2 regions of the Halobacillus sp. ABA4_118 genome follow, and region 2 is predicted to be linked to the other one. Evidence: riboswitches for the same ligand, from Rfam matches in the RefSeq annotation. Region 2 holds a riboswitch; the other holds the start of a gene.
The links. A riboswitch is a leader RNA that binds a small molecule or an ion and turns the genes downstream of it on or off. The one in region 2 is predicted to bind FMN.

Region 1 (7,493 bases), 670 kb from region 2:
ACAAACCCGGATGAAATGCTTCTGGGGGCGGCGGCGACCTGTTACATCATTACGCTGGCCGCTATGATCGAAAGAGCGGATCTGCCGCTTCAGGAAATGGATATGACCTCGGAAGGTCAGGTCGATGTGACCGACGGAGTCTTCACCTATAAGAAAATCATTCACCGTCCCCGTGTCGTGTTGAAAAGTGAGGCAGAAGAGAAGGAGTTGGAAAAACTCCAGCGTCTTGTTGAAAAGGCGGAAAAGTCCTGCATGATCTCACGAGCAATTGCAGGAAATGTAGCGTTGGAGCTGGACTCAGATGTAACTATTGCTTCCTGACAGAAAGGGAAGAAAAAAGCGGCCTGTATGGCATGGCATACAGGCCGCTTTTAGTTTTTAAAGGACTCCGCCTTGGCAGGAAGAGAGAACCACTATAAACCAACCATGGTTTTACAAGCTTTCTTCGTTTACGTCTCCATAAGGTAAACGCGCGCTTCATAAGGCTTCAACGAGAAGCTGGATACGTTCTTATGATGGTTTACAATCGAATTGGACAACATCAGCTGACTGGAGCTGAGTGGCTCCTCCGACTGAAAGTCAGCTGCTTGATCGGTCAGATTGACGATGACGATGGCTTTTTTACTGTCCAGCGTCCTCGTATAAGCATAAATCTGCTCATCTTCCGGAAGAAGAAGATTATAGATGCCATACGTAAACACATCCTGCTCCTTTTTCATGGCAATCATTTCTTTGTAGTAGTTCAAGATGGAATGGGGGTCCTGTTCTTGATCAGCCACATTGATGGACGTATAGTTCGGGTTGATTTTCATCCACGGGTTTCCGGTTGTAAAACCAGCTTGTGCTTCACGGCTCCACTGCATCGGCGTACGGCTGTTGTCCCTGGATGTGTTCCAGAGAATGTTCATAATGTCCTTATGAGCCATGCCTTTTGCTTTTTTGTTCTGATATAAATTTTTCGCAGCCACATCATCATAATCTTCAATGGAAGGGAAGGCCATATTCGTCATGCCGATTTCCTGACCTTGATAAATGTAAGGCGTCCCCTGCATAAAGAAATACATCGTTGCAATCGCCGTCGCACTTTCGCGCCAGTAGACTTGATCATCCCCCCACGTCGAAACGACACGGGCCTTGTCATGGTTTTCTACAAACAAAGCGTTCCATCCATCCCCTTCAAGAGCTTTCTGCCATCGGGTCAGTACTTTTTTCAAACCCTTAATGTCAAGCTGCTGTTCAGCATCCTGATCCCAAAGGTCCAGGTGCTCGAATTGGAAGATCATATCCATTTTTCCGTTGTCGCCGACCCATTGATCCGCTTCATCGGCACTTACCCCGTTCGCTTCTCCGACCGTCATCACGTCATAATTATCGTATGTGCGGTCTTTGAATTCCTGAAGGTGGGTGTGGATCCCTTTTTGGTTCATATGCATATCAAAAGAGGACACATACGTTTCTTTTTCAGGGTTCGGCATATCTGGAAAGCCCGGCCGCTTTTTGATATGGCTGATGGCATCTATGCGGAAACCGTCGATTCCTTTATCCAGCCACCAGTTGACCATGCTGTATAGAGCTTCGCGGACGTCTTCGTTCTCCCAGTTCAAGTCCGGCTGCTTTCTGGAGAACACATGAAGGTAATACTGCCTTGTTTCCTCGTCATATTCCCATGCCGATCCTTCAAAGATACTCTCCCAGTTGTTCGGTTCGCGGCCGCCTCTGCCATCGCGCCAGATATACCAGTCCCTCTTGGGATTGTCCTTGGATTTCCGGGATTCCAAAAACCATGGATGTTCATCACTTGTATGGTTGAGGACGAGGTCGATGATCAACTTCATGTCACGTTTATGCACTTCCTTAAGCAGCTCGTCGAAATCCTCCATCGTTCCGAATTCATCCAGGATGTCCTGATAATCGGAAATGTCATAACCGTTATCATCCTTCGGGGATTTGTACATTGGGCAGATCCAAATGAAATCAATGCCCATATCCTTCAAATAGTCCAGACGGCTGATCATTCCCTGCAGATCGCCGATCCCATCTCCATTTGAATCCTGAAAACTTCTAGGGTAAACTTGATATCCTACCGCTTCTTTCCACCATACCCGTTCCATATACAGCCCCTCTTTCCTAATAAAATCATTCGTGATATGCAAACGTTTTCTCAGTGAGAATGATTGAATAAACAGCTTGTTTATTCAATAACCATAACCATGAAAATCTAAAAATATATCTTATTATGCAAACGTTTTCCTGATAAATCTATACTAGCTGATTTTCTTCTGCTTTACAATAGGAGGTTCGTGAAAAGAGCAGGCTTACACATCATTGGATTGTTAAAATCAGGTGGTGCATCTTCTGTTGAGGATGTTGAAAGGCTGTCATGAATCCTGTTGATTTCACAACAAAGCGGCGTGAATCCGGTGGACAGTTATCCGTGTGCCCATCATAAGGGCGGTCAGTTTTATGAGTACATAGCCTTAATGGGTGCTGTTTAAACCTTAAGGATTGCGGCAGATGGGGATTTCATATATATTTAAAGTAATTCAACTGAATATGGAAACCTTCGGGGTCGGGTGAAAGTCCCAGCCGGCGGTAATGAGCTTATGCTCTCAGCCCGCGACGGAGAATCAGTGTTAAGCACGGTTCTCCCTGATTTGGTGAAATTCCAAAGCCGACAGTTAAAGTCTGGATGGGAGAAGGTTGTGGAAACGTATCGGTACCGTTCATGCAACACGTGTACCCTTTGTTTGCTGTACGCAAAAAAATGACGTTTAAGACCCTGGAGAAGTATGTCTTCTTCAGGGTTATTTTTATGGAAAAAGAGCAGGTGATGAAGATGGAGCGTGATGAGCAGTACATGGCAATGGCTGTACAGATGGCCAGGGAAACGGTCGGCCAGACGAGTCCCAACCCTTCAGTAGCCGCCATTGTGGTCAAAGATAATCAAGTCGTCGGTATAGGCGTGCATGTGAAGGCTGGTGAACCTCATGCGGAAGTGCACGCACTACGGATGGCAGGAGAAAAAGCGGAAGGCGCGGACATCTATGTCACTCTTGAACCGTGCAGCCATCATGGACGGACACCTCCGTGTGCCGAAGCTGTCGTGAAGGCAGGCATCCGCCGGGCCGTTACGGCTTCATCGGATCCGAACCCTAAAGTTTCCGGCCGGGGCATTGAAATGATGAAGCGGCAGGGCGTGGAGGTCCGGACGGGTGTTTTGAAAGACGAGGCAGATGAACTGAATCGTGCCTTCTTTCATTACATTCAAACAGGTGAACCTTATGTCCGTTTAAAGACAGCGATGAGCCTTGACGGGAAGATTGCCACCGCCAGTGGAGAGAGTCAATGGATCACAGGAGAAGAGGCGCGGCAGGACGGACACCGCTATCGTCATCAATCGGACGCGATTCTAGTCGGGATCAATACGGTCATGATGGATAATCCGACATTGACGACAAGAATTCCGGGTGGCGGAAAGCATCCGATCCGTCTTGTCCTCGATACGCATCTTCGTATTCCGACTGCTTCGAATCTGATACAAAATAATGAATCTCCAACGTGGATTTTCACGTCAGCGGATATACCGGATGAAAAGCGTCTGATTCTTGAAGAGCATGCCCATGTCCACGTCATTCCGCTTGGCCGCACCATCGATCCTGGAGAAGTCCTGCGCTATTTAGGAAAGCACAAGGTCACCTCTCTCCTTGTTGAAGGAGGGGCCACCATTGCCGACGCTTTTGTCAGATCAGGAAAGGTGAATGAGACGATTACGTATATTGCTCCCAAATTGATCGGTGGAAAAGAAGCACTGACCCCGGTTGCCGGCCGCGGCATCCAACAGTTGAAACAGGTGACATCTTTTGAGTTTGTATCGACCGAACAGCTTGGAGAAGATATTAAAATTGTTTCGATAAGAAAAGGGGAATCCTAATGTTTACAGGAATTGTAGAAGAAATAGGAACACTGCAGTCCGTTAAAAGTAAAACGGAAGCTTTGGAGATAAAGATTGCTGCATCCAAAATTCTGGAAGATATCAAGCTTGGGGACAGTATTTCCATTAACGGTGTCTGTCTGACCGTGACAGATTATACGAAGGATACCGCATCCTTTGATGTGATGCCGGAAACATACCGCGCCACCAACATCCATGAATTAAAGCAGGGCAGCGATGTCAATCTTGAACGCGCGATGGCGGCAGATGGGCGGTTCGGCGGTCACCTTGTATCGGGTCATATTGACGGTACGGGCAGCATTGTATCAAAAAGGCCGGAGTCCAACGCCGTCTATTACGACATACAGCTTCCGTCCGACTTGGTTCCTTATTTTGTCTATAAAGGCTCGATAGCTGTTGATGGTACATCCCTGACTGTATTCGGAGTAGAAGAGGATCGTGTCACCATTTCTTTGATTCCGCACACGATGGAACATACCGTTCTCGGCAGGAAAGGTCCGGGAGACAAAGTTAATATCGAATGTGACATGATTGGAAAATATGTCGCTCACTTCCTGAGTGGGCAGAATCAAGAGCACCCGCAAACAGCCATCTCCAAAAAGATGCTGGCTGATAACGGGTTTGCATGAAGAGGGGGAAAGCATATGTTTGATTCGGTTGAAAAAGCGATTGATGTATTGAAGCAGGGAAAGCTTGTCATCGTTTGTGATGACGAGGACAGGGAAAATGAAGGGGACTTTATTGGAATCGCGGAGCATGCTTCCACGGAGATGATCAATTTTATGATCAAGCATGGGCGTGGGCTGGTTTGTGCCCCGATTACGAATGAAACAGCTGGAGCGCTCGAGCTGATGCCTATGGTCAATGACAATTCAGACCCTAATCAGACAGCGTTTACGGTCAGTGTGGATCATAAAGAGACAACAACTGGAATTTCAGCGGACGAACGGGCCCTGACCATCAGGGAAATGCTGAACCCGGAAAGTAAAGCTTCCGATTTCCAGCGGCCCGGTCATATTTTCCCGTTGATTGCCAAGGAAGGCGGTGTCCTGCGCAGAGCGGGTCATACGGAAGCGGCTGTCGACCTGGCACGTCTTGCGGGAGCCCGGCCGGCAGGTGTCATCTGTGAAATCATTAAAGATGATGGAACGATGGCCCGTGTGCCTGACCTGAAAGAAATGGCCGAGGCGTTTGACATTCCGATGATCACCATTGCGGATTTGATTTCATACCGCCATGAGCAGGAAAACCATGTGACCCGGGAAATCGAGGTGCAGATGCCTACAGAATACGGCGAATTCCGAGCGGTAGGCTTCAAGAATGATATCGATTTTAAAGATCACATCGCTCTTGTAAAAGGAGACATCAATCCGGAGGAGCCGACCCTTGTGCGGGTACACTCCGAATGTCTGACAGGGGATGTCTTCGGCTCCTACCGCTGTGACTGCGGTCCTCAGCTGGACAACGCTTTACGGCAGATTTCCGAAAATGGCAGCGGTGTTCTGCTGTACATGAGACAGGAAGGCCGCGGGATCGGGTTAATGAATAAATTGAAAGCCTATAAGCTTCAGGAAGAAGGCTATGACACGGTGGAAGCGAATGAGAAACTCGGCTTCGGGCCTGATTTAAGAGATTACGGTGTCGGTGCTCAAATCCTGAAGGACCTGGGCATTACAAAACTTCGTCTGCTGACGAATAACCCGAAGAAAATTTCCGGACTTGGTGGTTTTGGTCTTGAGGTTGTAGAGAGGGTGGCTATTCAGATGCCTTCCCGCAAAGAAAATGAAAGCTACTTGAAAACGAAACAGTCTAAAATGGGGCACTTATTCCACTACTAGAAAGGAAGAGACTTATGGTTAAAACATTTGAAGGTAATCTTGTAGGAACAGGACTGAAAATCGGTATTGTAACAGGAAGGTTCAACGACTTTATTACGAGTAAGCTGTATGAAGGAGCCGTAGATGCGCTGAAGCGTCACGGCGTCGATCTGAACGATGTAGAGGCTGCTTATGTGCCTGGAGCTTTTGAAATTCCACTGGCCGCTCAGAAGATGGCGGAAACCGGGAAGTACGATGCGGTTATCACCCTGGGAGCTGTCATCCGCGGCTCCACGCCGCATTTCGACTATGTTTGCGGCGAAGCAGCTAAAGGGGTTTCTCAGGCTTCCCAGAAGACTGGTATTCCAGTGATCTTTGGCGTCATTACCACAGACACCATTGAACAGGCCATCGAGCGTGCAGGTACGAAGGCCGGTAACAAAGGCTGGGAGGCAGCCACAGCAGCCATTGAAATGGCGACACTGATGAACGCGTTCAAATAAAAGAACCTATTTGGAAAAGTACGGTTTTACAGAGGTGGTATGTGCGGTCATGTTCCGCTTATCGGTGGATGCCTGCCGTGGGCCCGGTTTCAGCTGACCTGGGTTCGGTCCCGTAGGCCCCACCACCGAACACTTCTCGTAACTTCGCCAAAATAGTACAAAAAAGAGGGGTTCTGCTAAGCAGAACCCCTCTTTTGGCTGTAGAAAAAGCCTGTGTTAACCAGTTAGAGTTTTCCATTTGTCGTGGGAAGGGTCACTTTCCGCTTATCGGTGGATGAATGATGCGGGCACGCCTTCAGTTGACTTGGTCAGAAAGGCCGCCTGCCCAAGTGGATCTTCGGCCCGTGCTGTTCCCGCAGGCATCAACACCGAACGCTCCTTGTGCCGACGTTAGAATATGAAGGAGAGAGATTGTGCATTACGCAGGTACGCAGATTCATAAGAAAGGCATGGGCTGCGCTATTGCCGCTTGCGTGGAAAAGAGGAAGGGAAAGAACAGGTGCTGATGACGGCTGCCTGCCGGAAGATTTTCCTCCATCCAGCAAGAGTGAGCGGGGTGAAGGAGAGTCTTTGTCGATGTTAAAGAACCCCCAAGGAGCAGTGCCCCTTCCACTCCTGCGGAAGAACGAGTGGTCCGAGACCGCCGAGCTCGGGCGCTCGTCCGCGGAAAGGGAAGGGGCTCTGGTTTTTCGTGGAGCCTGTCCCCCCGGTTGGACAGGGTTTAAGTGAAGTAGGAAAAAGGAAGGATAAAGGGAAAGGGGGAACGGTGATGACAACAAGAGCCGTCTGGTTTAGAAGAGATTTACGGTTGAATGATCATACAGCACTTGCAAAAGCTGTTGAACATACAAAAGATGAGGACAGCCTCGTTTTGTTTTTTCATATTCACCCGGATTTGAACAAGTCATTCACAATGAGGCATGATTACTATTTTCAAACCCTTCAGGACTTCGTTTCACGTGCCGGGGATATGGGTGCGCCTGTCCATGTTATTGAAGGAGAAACCGAAGAGTCCTTTCAGACATTTGTAAAGGAACTGGATGTGGACATGGTCTACTTCAACCGGGATGAAACAAGATTTGGTAAGAAGCGGGATGATCATATGGTGGAGTATCTGGACTCGATTGATGTGGAAGTCTACCATTACATGGATCACCACCTGCACGGGGCGGAGGAAATCAAAAAGCAGGATGGCGGCCATTATAAAGTATTCTCCCCATA
Region 2 (7,493 bases):
GCTACGAACATGTTTAACGAATACTACGATTATGTCAGGGGGCTGGATAATGAGAACTCCGTCGGCATTGGAGGGACCATTGTCCGTGACGGGATCCGTCCGCAGATGGTATTGCTGCTGGCTCTCAGCTTTTTCGCTGCTGCCGGACTGCTCGGTGTCTATATATGTGCCTCCTCCAGCTGGTGGGTGGCTGCTGTCGGACTGGTATCCATGTTGTTCGGTTATCTTTACACCGGCGGACCGTTTCCCATCGCCTATACACCGCTCGGTGAGCTGACAGCAGGCTTCTTTATGGGCACCATCATAATAGCGATCAGCTACTATATCCAAACGATGACGCTAACCGCAGATGTGCTGATCGTTTCTGTTCCCGTCGCCATCTTCGTCGGCTGCATCCTGTTAGCGAACAATATCCGCGACAGGGAAAACGACGCTGAAAACGGCAGGAAAACGTTAGCGATCCTTTTCGGCCATAAAGGATCCATCCGCTTTTTGACAGCTCTCTTTGCCATCGCTTATCTTTGGACGGCTGTCCTTATGATGATCGGCCTCCTGCCATGGTGGTCGCTGGTGACTCTCATTAGTTTAGGAAAAGCCAGAAAGGCCATTCAGGGATTTATAGGAAAAAAAGAACCCCTGGAAATGATGCCGGCTATGAAAGCAACAGCGCAGACGAATACCCTGTATGGATTCCTACTCGGATTGTCGCTGCTTATACAACTGTACTTCCCTCTTTGATATAAAAGGGAAACGGCGTAAACACATTACACCATTGTCTGAAAGAAGGATGGAGAACCATCCTTCTTTTCTATAGGTTTGACCATTGGATCAATGGGAATATTACATAAAGGATGGGATGACTATGAATGAGATGATGATGAAGAATACATTGATGGAAGCCCTGGGGATGGAAGTCATGAAAGCAGAACCGGATGCAGTGGAAATGCGCATGCCAGTGGATGCCCGTACTCATCAGCCGATGGGGTTCCTCCACGGCGGTGCGAACGTTGCCCTGGCTGAAAGCGCCGCAAGTATCGGCGGATTTTTAAACATCGATACCAACGAGCAGCAGGTCTTCGGTATTGAAATCAACGCCAACCATATAAAGAGCGCAAGAGAAGGCTGGGTGACAGCAACAGCCGTCCCTTCCCATATTGGTAAAACGACAATGGTGTGGGAAATCCGTATCGTCCATGAATCCGGCACGCTGCTCTGTATTTCCAGATGCACCCTCGGGGTTGTCCCTTTAAAAAAGTAAGCCATCCTTATAAAAAGGAAGGAGACATGAAGCATGTTATCAGACAAGCAGATTCAACAATTCAAACAACAGATCATAGAAATGAAAGAAGAAGCTGAACAGGAAATGGAAAAGTACAAAGAGGATGATGCCAAGGAGCTTTATCCGAATGACCGGACAGGGGAAATTTCCAGCGTCGCGGACCACCCGGGAAACCTTGGTACAGATCAGCACGAACGGGAAAAACGCCAGACGTTTTATGAACAGGCAAGGGAGAAGCACATGGCAGCGGAAGATGCCCTGAAACGAATCGAGGAAGGCCGTTACGGCGTCAGTGAGAAATCAGGGGACCCAATCCCTGTCGAAAGACTTGAAGCTCTTCCAACCGCCCGCTACACCGTTGAAGAAGAACGGGAAATAGAAAAGGATGCCTGATAAAAAGGATGCCGTCATCAAAACGGCATCCTTTTTTTGTCAATCCATCTCCCGAAGCTGTTCGGAAGGTTCTTCATCTAAATCCGGCTCTTCTTCGTCCATATTGAACGGCGTGTCCCGTTCCCCGTTCTGACGCACATCCCTTTCATAATCCCGTCTCATTTCATCGATGTCCTGGTGCTCCCGGTTGTTGCGGAAACGCTGTTCCTCCGGCATTTCATTCCTATCTGTACGTTCATAACGGGCAGGCTCATAATTGATATCCTCCGGCCCATCCTCGTTCCCGTTCATTCCGCAGCCACTTAATGTAACCATCACCAGCAAAGCAGCTCCCATGATTTTTTTCATCCATAAACACCTCTTTCAAAATAGTAAGAGCATGTTTACTTTCTCCTTTTACGATGCTTTTACACATGGGAGAACGCACTGGTTTTCCAGCTCATAGATAAAGACCCTGACACCCCAGCCAGCATCTTGAAAAAAACCTTATGTTTTTCAAGTGAAGGATATTCTTTCCTCTATATCATTTTCCTTTTCGATATAAAAAGAGCCGGCGAGTTCATAACTCGCCGGCTCTCCCTTTACGCTGCGGATGAGGACCGCGGACTTTTCTGTTCGATCCAAGGTTTCATCCGTACAAAGAGCAGGGTGAACAGTGCACTCACAATGATTCCTTTAAGAGCATTGAATGGCAGAATCCCTGCTACTACTGTTATCCATTTCACTTGTGCACTCATCGTTTCCCATCCCATGAACCAGCTGTAAGCCGGAAGGATGACAAAGTAGTTCAGTACACCCATGCCGAACGCCATAATCAGAGAACTCGTCACAAGTCCTGATACAAGCGATTTAACACTCTTGAATTTATGATAGATCATCGTAACCGGAAGGATAAACAAGAGGCCTGCGGCAAAGTTTGCGACCACTCCCACCGGATCTCCTGCACCGGTATATATAAAATAAAGACCATTTTTTAACGCTTCAACAAGGATGCCTGCTGCGGGTGTAAACATGATGCCTGCAAGCAGGGCAGGAACATCACTGAAATCCACTTTCAAGTACTGCGGAAGCAGCGGCAGCGGAAAGTTCAGCAGCATCAGAACCATGGAAATGGTCCCAAACAAAGCAATCGTAATCAATGTAAATAATTTTCTTGATGACTGAGCCGGATAACGGTTCATCATCGATCTCCCCCTTCATCTTTACACATTGATTCACATCCCAGATGAAGGTGAGCGGCTGAGCCTGACCAATAAAAAACCCCTGAAGCATTGGGCTTAGGGATGGTCTTGGTCCACGGCTAAATAGAGGCAGCATATCTAGCATGCGCTGCCTGTTCCGCTCGACATCTTCTCCCATCCAGACTGTAACTGTCGGTCCCGGACTCTCACCAGGTCAGCCATGCAGAAGAACTGCACGGGTCACGGACTTAAAGGTCACTAGGCCTTCTTACCGTCGGTCGGGAATTTCACCCTGCCCCGAAGATGGAATCAATATAAATTTGTATCTTTATTTTATACAAAACCTGTACTCTGTGCAAGCAGGAAGTTCTGACGGCCGTTTCCCTCCTCTGTTTTGATCAAAAAGCAGATCTGTTAAATCTATCATTGGCCTACACCGGCTATCCGGGGATGAATACGATACCAATGTACCACACAATATTATGGATAAAGGTGGAAAAACATGGCGAATTGCAGGAAAGTTTCCGTTCCAGGGAAACTGCCGATAAAATTTCCTAAGAAAAAAGAGAAAGGCGAGACAAAACATGACTGTCCATCCGGATGTAAGTGTCATTTTAAAAAGCCTGAACGTAAGCCCGCCAAACTAAACAGTGACTGCTTTGTAGAAAATGCTCTGGTTGGGACAAAACAGGTACAAAAAGTAGCTGAATCCACCCTGCCACTCGGTTTATTCGCAGCTACTGGAATTACAATTGGCAGCCTGGTGTCTGTAGAAGTCGTCCCTAATCTGGAGAATATCACTATGAACGCCCGGATCATTAAAAACAAAGTCGTCAACATTGGCTTAATTCCGGCTGTAGTGACTGTCAGTTTCCTTGATAACGATGGTGCCTTGGGAACTGGTGTATTGAATACTTCCATCCCATTCCAAGCCCACACGGATTTCCCCGGGGCATGTCCGGAAGATACCCTGACAGAAACACCACTCGAAGTCGAAGGGATTTTTACGCAGGAGGGAGTTCCCGTTGTCGATCTGGCTGGATTAGGGCTGGTAGACGGGATCATTGTGAAAATCATTCTTCAAACCACCATTACGGTTACAAGACCTGTTATTCGTGACGCGCACGGCAACGTTTGTGATTTGAACCCCAACCGCTGCAGGCAGGACACAGAAACTTCATCCTTCACTTTCTCCGGATCCGAAGACGACTAAATTTTTCATTTGGAAGGAAAGAGAGCTTATCGATAAGCTCTCTTTTATCATTCCATTACCTATCATTCCTTAAAACAAATGCCCTTCTGTGCGGAGTCCATGACCGATAAACCGGTTTGCTGCAGACAGACACGTCCGTGATCAGGAAGTTCTTTCAGCGGCATCTAAACGAATCTTACAGCCTATTCCAGTAAATCTATCACACCGGCCTACACCGTCCATCTCTTCAGGAATAGTATACCTATGTACAACACAAATTTATTGATAAAGGTGGAAGAAATATGGCGCACTGCAGGAAAATTTCCGTGCCCGGGAAACTGCCGATGAAGTTTCCTAAGAAAAAAGAGAAAGCCGAGACAAAACAGTATTGTCCGTCCGGATGTAAGTGCAGCTTCAAAAAACCTGAAATGAAGCCGGCTAAACTAAACAGCGACTGCTTTGTAGAAAATGCTTTGGTTGGTACAAAAGAAGTGCAGAAGGTTGCTGAAACAACGCTTCCTCTATCCCTTTTTGGTGCAATTACTATTGCCGGAATCTTATCAATTGAAGTCGTTCCTGACTTGAATAACATCACAATGAATGCAAGAATCATCAAAAATAAAGTCGTTAACATCGGACTGATCCCCGCTACGATCAACATCCGTACAAACATTCTAGGGTTGGAATTAGTTACCCTTTCGACAACCATTCCGTTCCAGGAACACACAGATTTCCCTGGTGCATGCCCGCAGGACACCCTGCAGGAATCACCGCTTGAAGTTGAAGGAATCTTCACTCAGGAAGGAGTTCCTGTAGTAGATTTAGCTGGATTGAGTCTTGTCGATGGAATCCTTGTGAAAATCATCCTTAAAACAACCATTACCGTCACCCGCCCGGTTATCCGGGATGCCCACGGCAATGTTTGCGACTTAAACAAGGACCGGTGCCAAAACAGCATGACACCTCCATCCTTCACCTTCCCAGCTCCAGATGATACAGGGATCCTATAATTAATAAGGGGGCCTATCAGGTGATAGGCCCCCTTATTTTTCTGACATGCTATATCATTTCCTTCAAGGACTGCGCTTCTTTGTTAACGGCTTCTCCTGCTTCGACAACCTGCTGGTAGCCACGGGATGCACCATCAAGGTTATTCAGTGCTTTCATCAGTTCCTTCTGAATCACCTCGGTTCCTTGATTGATACGAGAAATCTCCTGCGTAATCTGGTCCACATTTTCCCGGACTTCTCCAATGGAATGCTCCACTTTGTTGGAGAGCTTCCGGACTTCCTTCGCAACCACATCAAATCCTCGACCGTGCTCCCCGGCCCTTGCGGCTTCTATAGCAGCATTCAATGACAAAAGATTCGTCTGGGAGGCAATATCCTTAATGGTCTTCACGACCCCCTGGATGTTCTGCGCCTGTATTTTCAAACCTTCCAGTGTTTTCGTGTTCTCTTTGGAAGTCTCATTGATGAGAGCAATCTGACTGTTCAAAGCCTCATGCTCCTCCATCCCTTCCTCAGCCCTGGTGTTCAAGTCCAAGGATACACTCTGAAGCTTTTCCACCGTTCCATTTAATTCATTCTGCCTCGCTGTGATGTCAGAAGCCACCTTCATTATCCCTGTTATGCTCCCATTCTTATATACAGGCATATAAGTAGCTTCCAGCCACACTTCATGACCTGATGCATCCTTGCGCTTGATCTTATCCTGAAAGCTTTCCCCATTCCACAACGCACGCCAGAATTGTTCATAGGCGTTGCTTTCCGTGAAATCACTGAAGCAGAACTCCTTATGGTGCCTGCCTATCAAATCACGGCTCTTCCGATAGTTCATCGTCTGTGCAAAAATATCGTTCGCATAGGATACCCTGCGGTCCTTCCCAAAAAATATGAGGGCCAGATGATCTTCCACCGCTTTAAACAATTCGACATGGGTCGTTTCTTTTTCTACGACATCCCAATCCAAATTCCTCCGCCTCCAGAAATTGCAAAGTTTTTAAATCCAATCGTCTTGATTTCAGTATAACAGAGGCGGTTCCTGAACAGTCTTGAAAATGAACCGGGATCATGTAAAAAAATACATAAAAAAATCCCGCTCCTAATGAGCAGGACCATCCACTTTATCCGTCGCGTCCAACAGCAGCCTCAGTGTTGCAGATACCGTTGAGACGTCTACGAGGCCGTCTTCACTGTCTTTTACTTTTCCTAACTGAAGCATAATGTAGTCATCATACCCCTGAACGTGAATTTGGCCGGCATTGATTCTTCCTTTCAACATTACAATCTGCTGATGCAGTGCTTCACGGTCCATGCCGATCACTCCTTAACACTATAGAAGATTATATCGGCTAGTGTCTCCAAATATGCATAAAAATAAACAACATACTATAGGACATTAAGGGAGTGGCTCGTATAAAACACTTTACAGACAGATGGTTGGTGATATCGGACTTTGTGAGAGCCATTGTTTTTCATGTAAGATCCATTCAGCTGTTAAACATGGAGCTCAACAGCTGGATGGATCTATGAGCACTGGACACGATGGTTTGGACAAAAAGAAGATTGTCAAACGGGTACCAATTTCTCCCTTCCCTATTACTTCAGGTGAATGCACGATGAGTGCCCGGTGATAACGCCTGCAGGAACCGCTGAGTCCGTGCCCGCAGTAAGCATCCACCGATAAGTTCACAAAACCCCTGACTTATTGAAGGAAAAACAGGTTTCAATCTCTTTATTCATCCAGTGGATTTAAGCTTTCTTTTCCCGTCATGCCGGCAATCATTTCGACAAGAAGGGTGATTTCCTCTTCCATATCTTGAATGCTCGCTGTTTCTACAGGGGAATGCATATACCGAAGCGGGAGCGAGACAAGACTGACCGGCACCCCTTTCCCTGTCAACCGCATCTTGTCAGCATCCGTACCTGTCGCTCTGGGAGTCAGTTCATATTGAACATCCATATCGAGAGAGGCAGCTGTCTTTTCCAGCAGTTGATTAATCTTGCGGTTAATCGAAGCTCCTTTAGCAAGTACCGGACCCTTTTCAAGACGGACGTCCCCGTGTTTCCGCTTGTCTACACCCGGATAATCAGTAGCGAACGTCACATCACAGGCAATGGCCATCGTAGGTTCTACGCCGGCTGCGGCAAAATAGGCACCGCCCATATTCGTTTCTTCATTCACCGTGCTCGCTGCATATACACCGACATTCAATGTTTTCTCAGATAAGCGGCGCAGCACTTCTCCGACAACGAACTGGCCGGTCCGGTTATCAAGACCACGGCCGGCTATGTAACGGTCCATCAGGACTTCCGGTTCCCTTTTATAAACGGCCAGATCGCCAATCTGTACGAACTTTTCGACTTCCTCCTTGGACTTGGCCCCGCAGTCGATAAACAGTTCTTCAAGTCCGAAGTCTCCCTTCAGTCCACCATGGTGCTGGGCA

Region 1: it holds a riboswitch for FMN, as region 2 does, so the genes downstream of both, ribD (bifunctional diaminohydroxyphosphoribosylaminopyrimidine deaminase/5-amino-6-(5-phosphoribosylamino)uracil reductase RibD) here and ACXAGL_RS02065 (ECF transporter S component) in region 2, are expected to answer to the same signal.

Annotation. Positions count from the first base shown of each region.
Region 1 is NZ_JBSWWS010000001.1:1,064,439-1,071,931, reverse strand. It holds gene ACXAGL_RS05295 (OsmC family protein) at 1-321, shown strand, start outside; gene ACXAGL_RS05290 (glycoside hydrolase family 13 protein) at 450-2,111, opposite strand; FMN riboswitch at 2,556-2,705, shown strand; gene ribD (bifunctional diaminohydroxyphosphoribosylaminopyrimidine deaminase/5-amino-6-(5-phosphoribosylamino)uracil reductase RibD) at 2,837-3,931, shown strand; gene ribE (riboflavin synthase) at 3,931-4,581, shown strand; gene ACXAGL_RS05275 (bifunctional 3,4-dihydroxy-2-butanone-4-phosphate synthase/GTP cyclohydrolase II) at 4,597-5,790, shown strand; gene ribH (6,7-dimethyl-8-ribityllumazine synthase) at 5,805-6,272, shown strand; gene ACXAGL_RS05265 (cryptochrome/photolyase family protein) at 7,042-7,493, shown strand, end outside.
Region 2 is NZ_JBSWWS010000001.1:396,304-403,796, forward strand. It holds gene ACXAGL_RS02045 (1,4-dihydroxy-2-naphthoate polyprenyltransferase) at 1-738, shown strand, start outside; gene ACXAGL_RS02050 (hotdog fold thioesterase) at 872-1,258, shown strand; gene ACXAGL_RS02055 (TraR/DksA C4-type zinc finger protein) at 1,292-1,672, shown strand; gene ACXAGL_RS02060 (hypothetical protein) at 1,712-2,020, opposite strand; gene ACXAGL_RS02065 (ECF transporter S component) at 2,254-2,856, opposite strand; FMN riboswitch at 3,016-3,162, opposite strand; gene ACXAGL_RS02070 (hypothetical protein) at 3,356-4,066, shown strand; gene ACXAGL_RS02075 (hypothetical protein) at 4,348-5,055, shown strand; gene ACXAGL_RS02080 (methyl-accepting chemotaxis protein) at 5,105-6,016, opposite strand; gene ACXAGL_RS02085 (hypothetical protein) at 6,149-6,361, opposite strand; gene ACXAGL_RS02090 (M20/M25/M40 family metallo-hydrolase) at 6,782-7,493, opposite strand, start outside.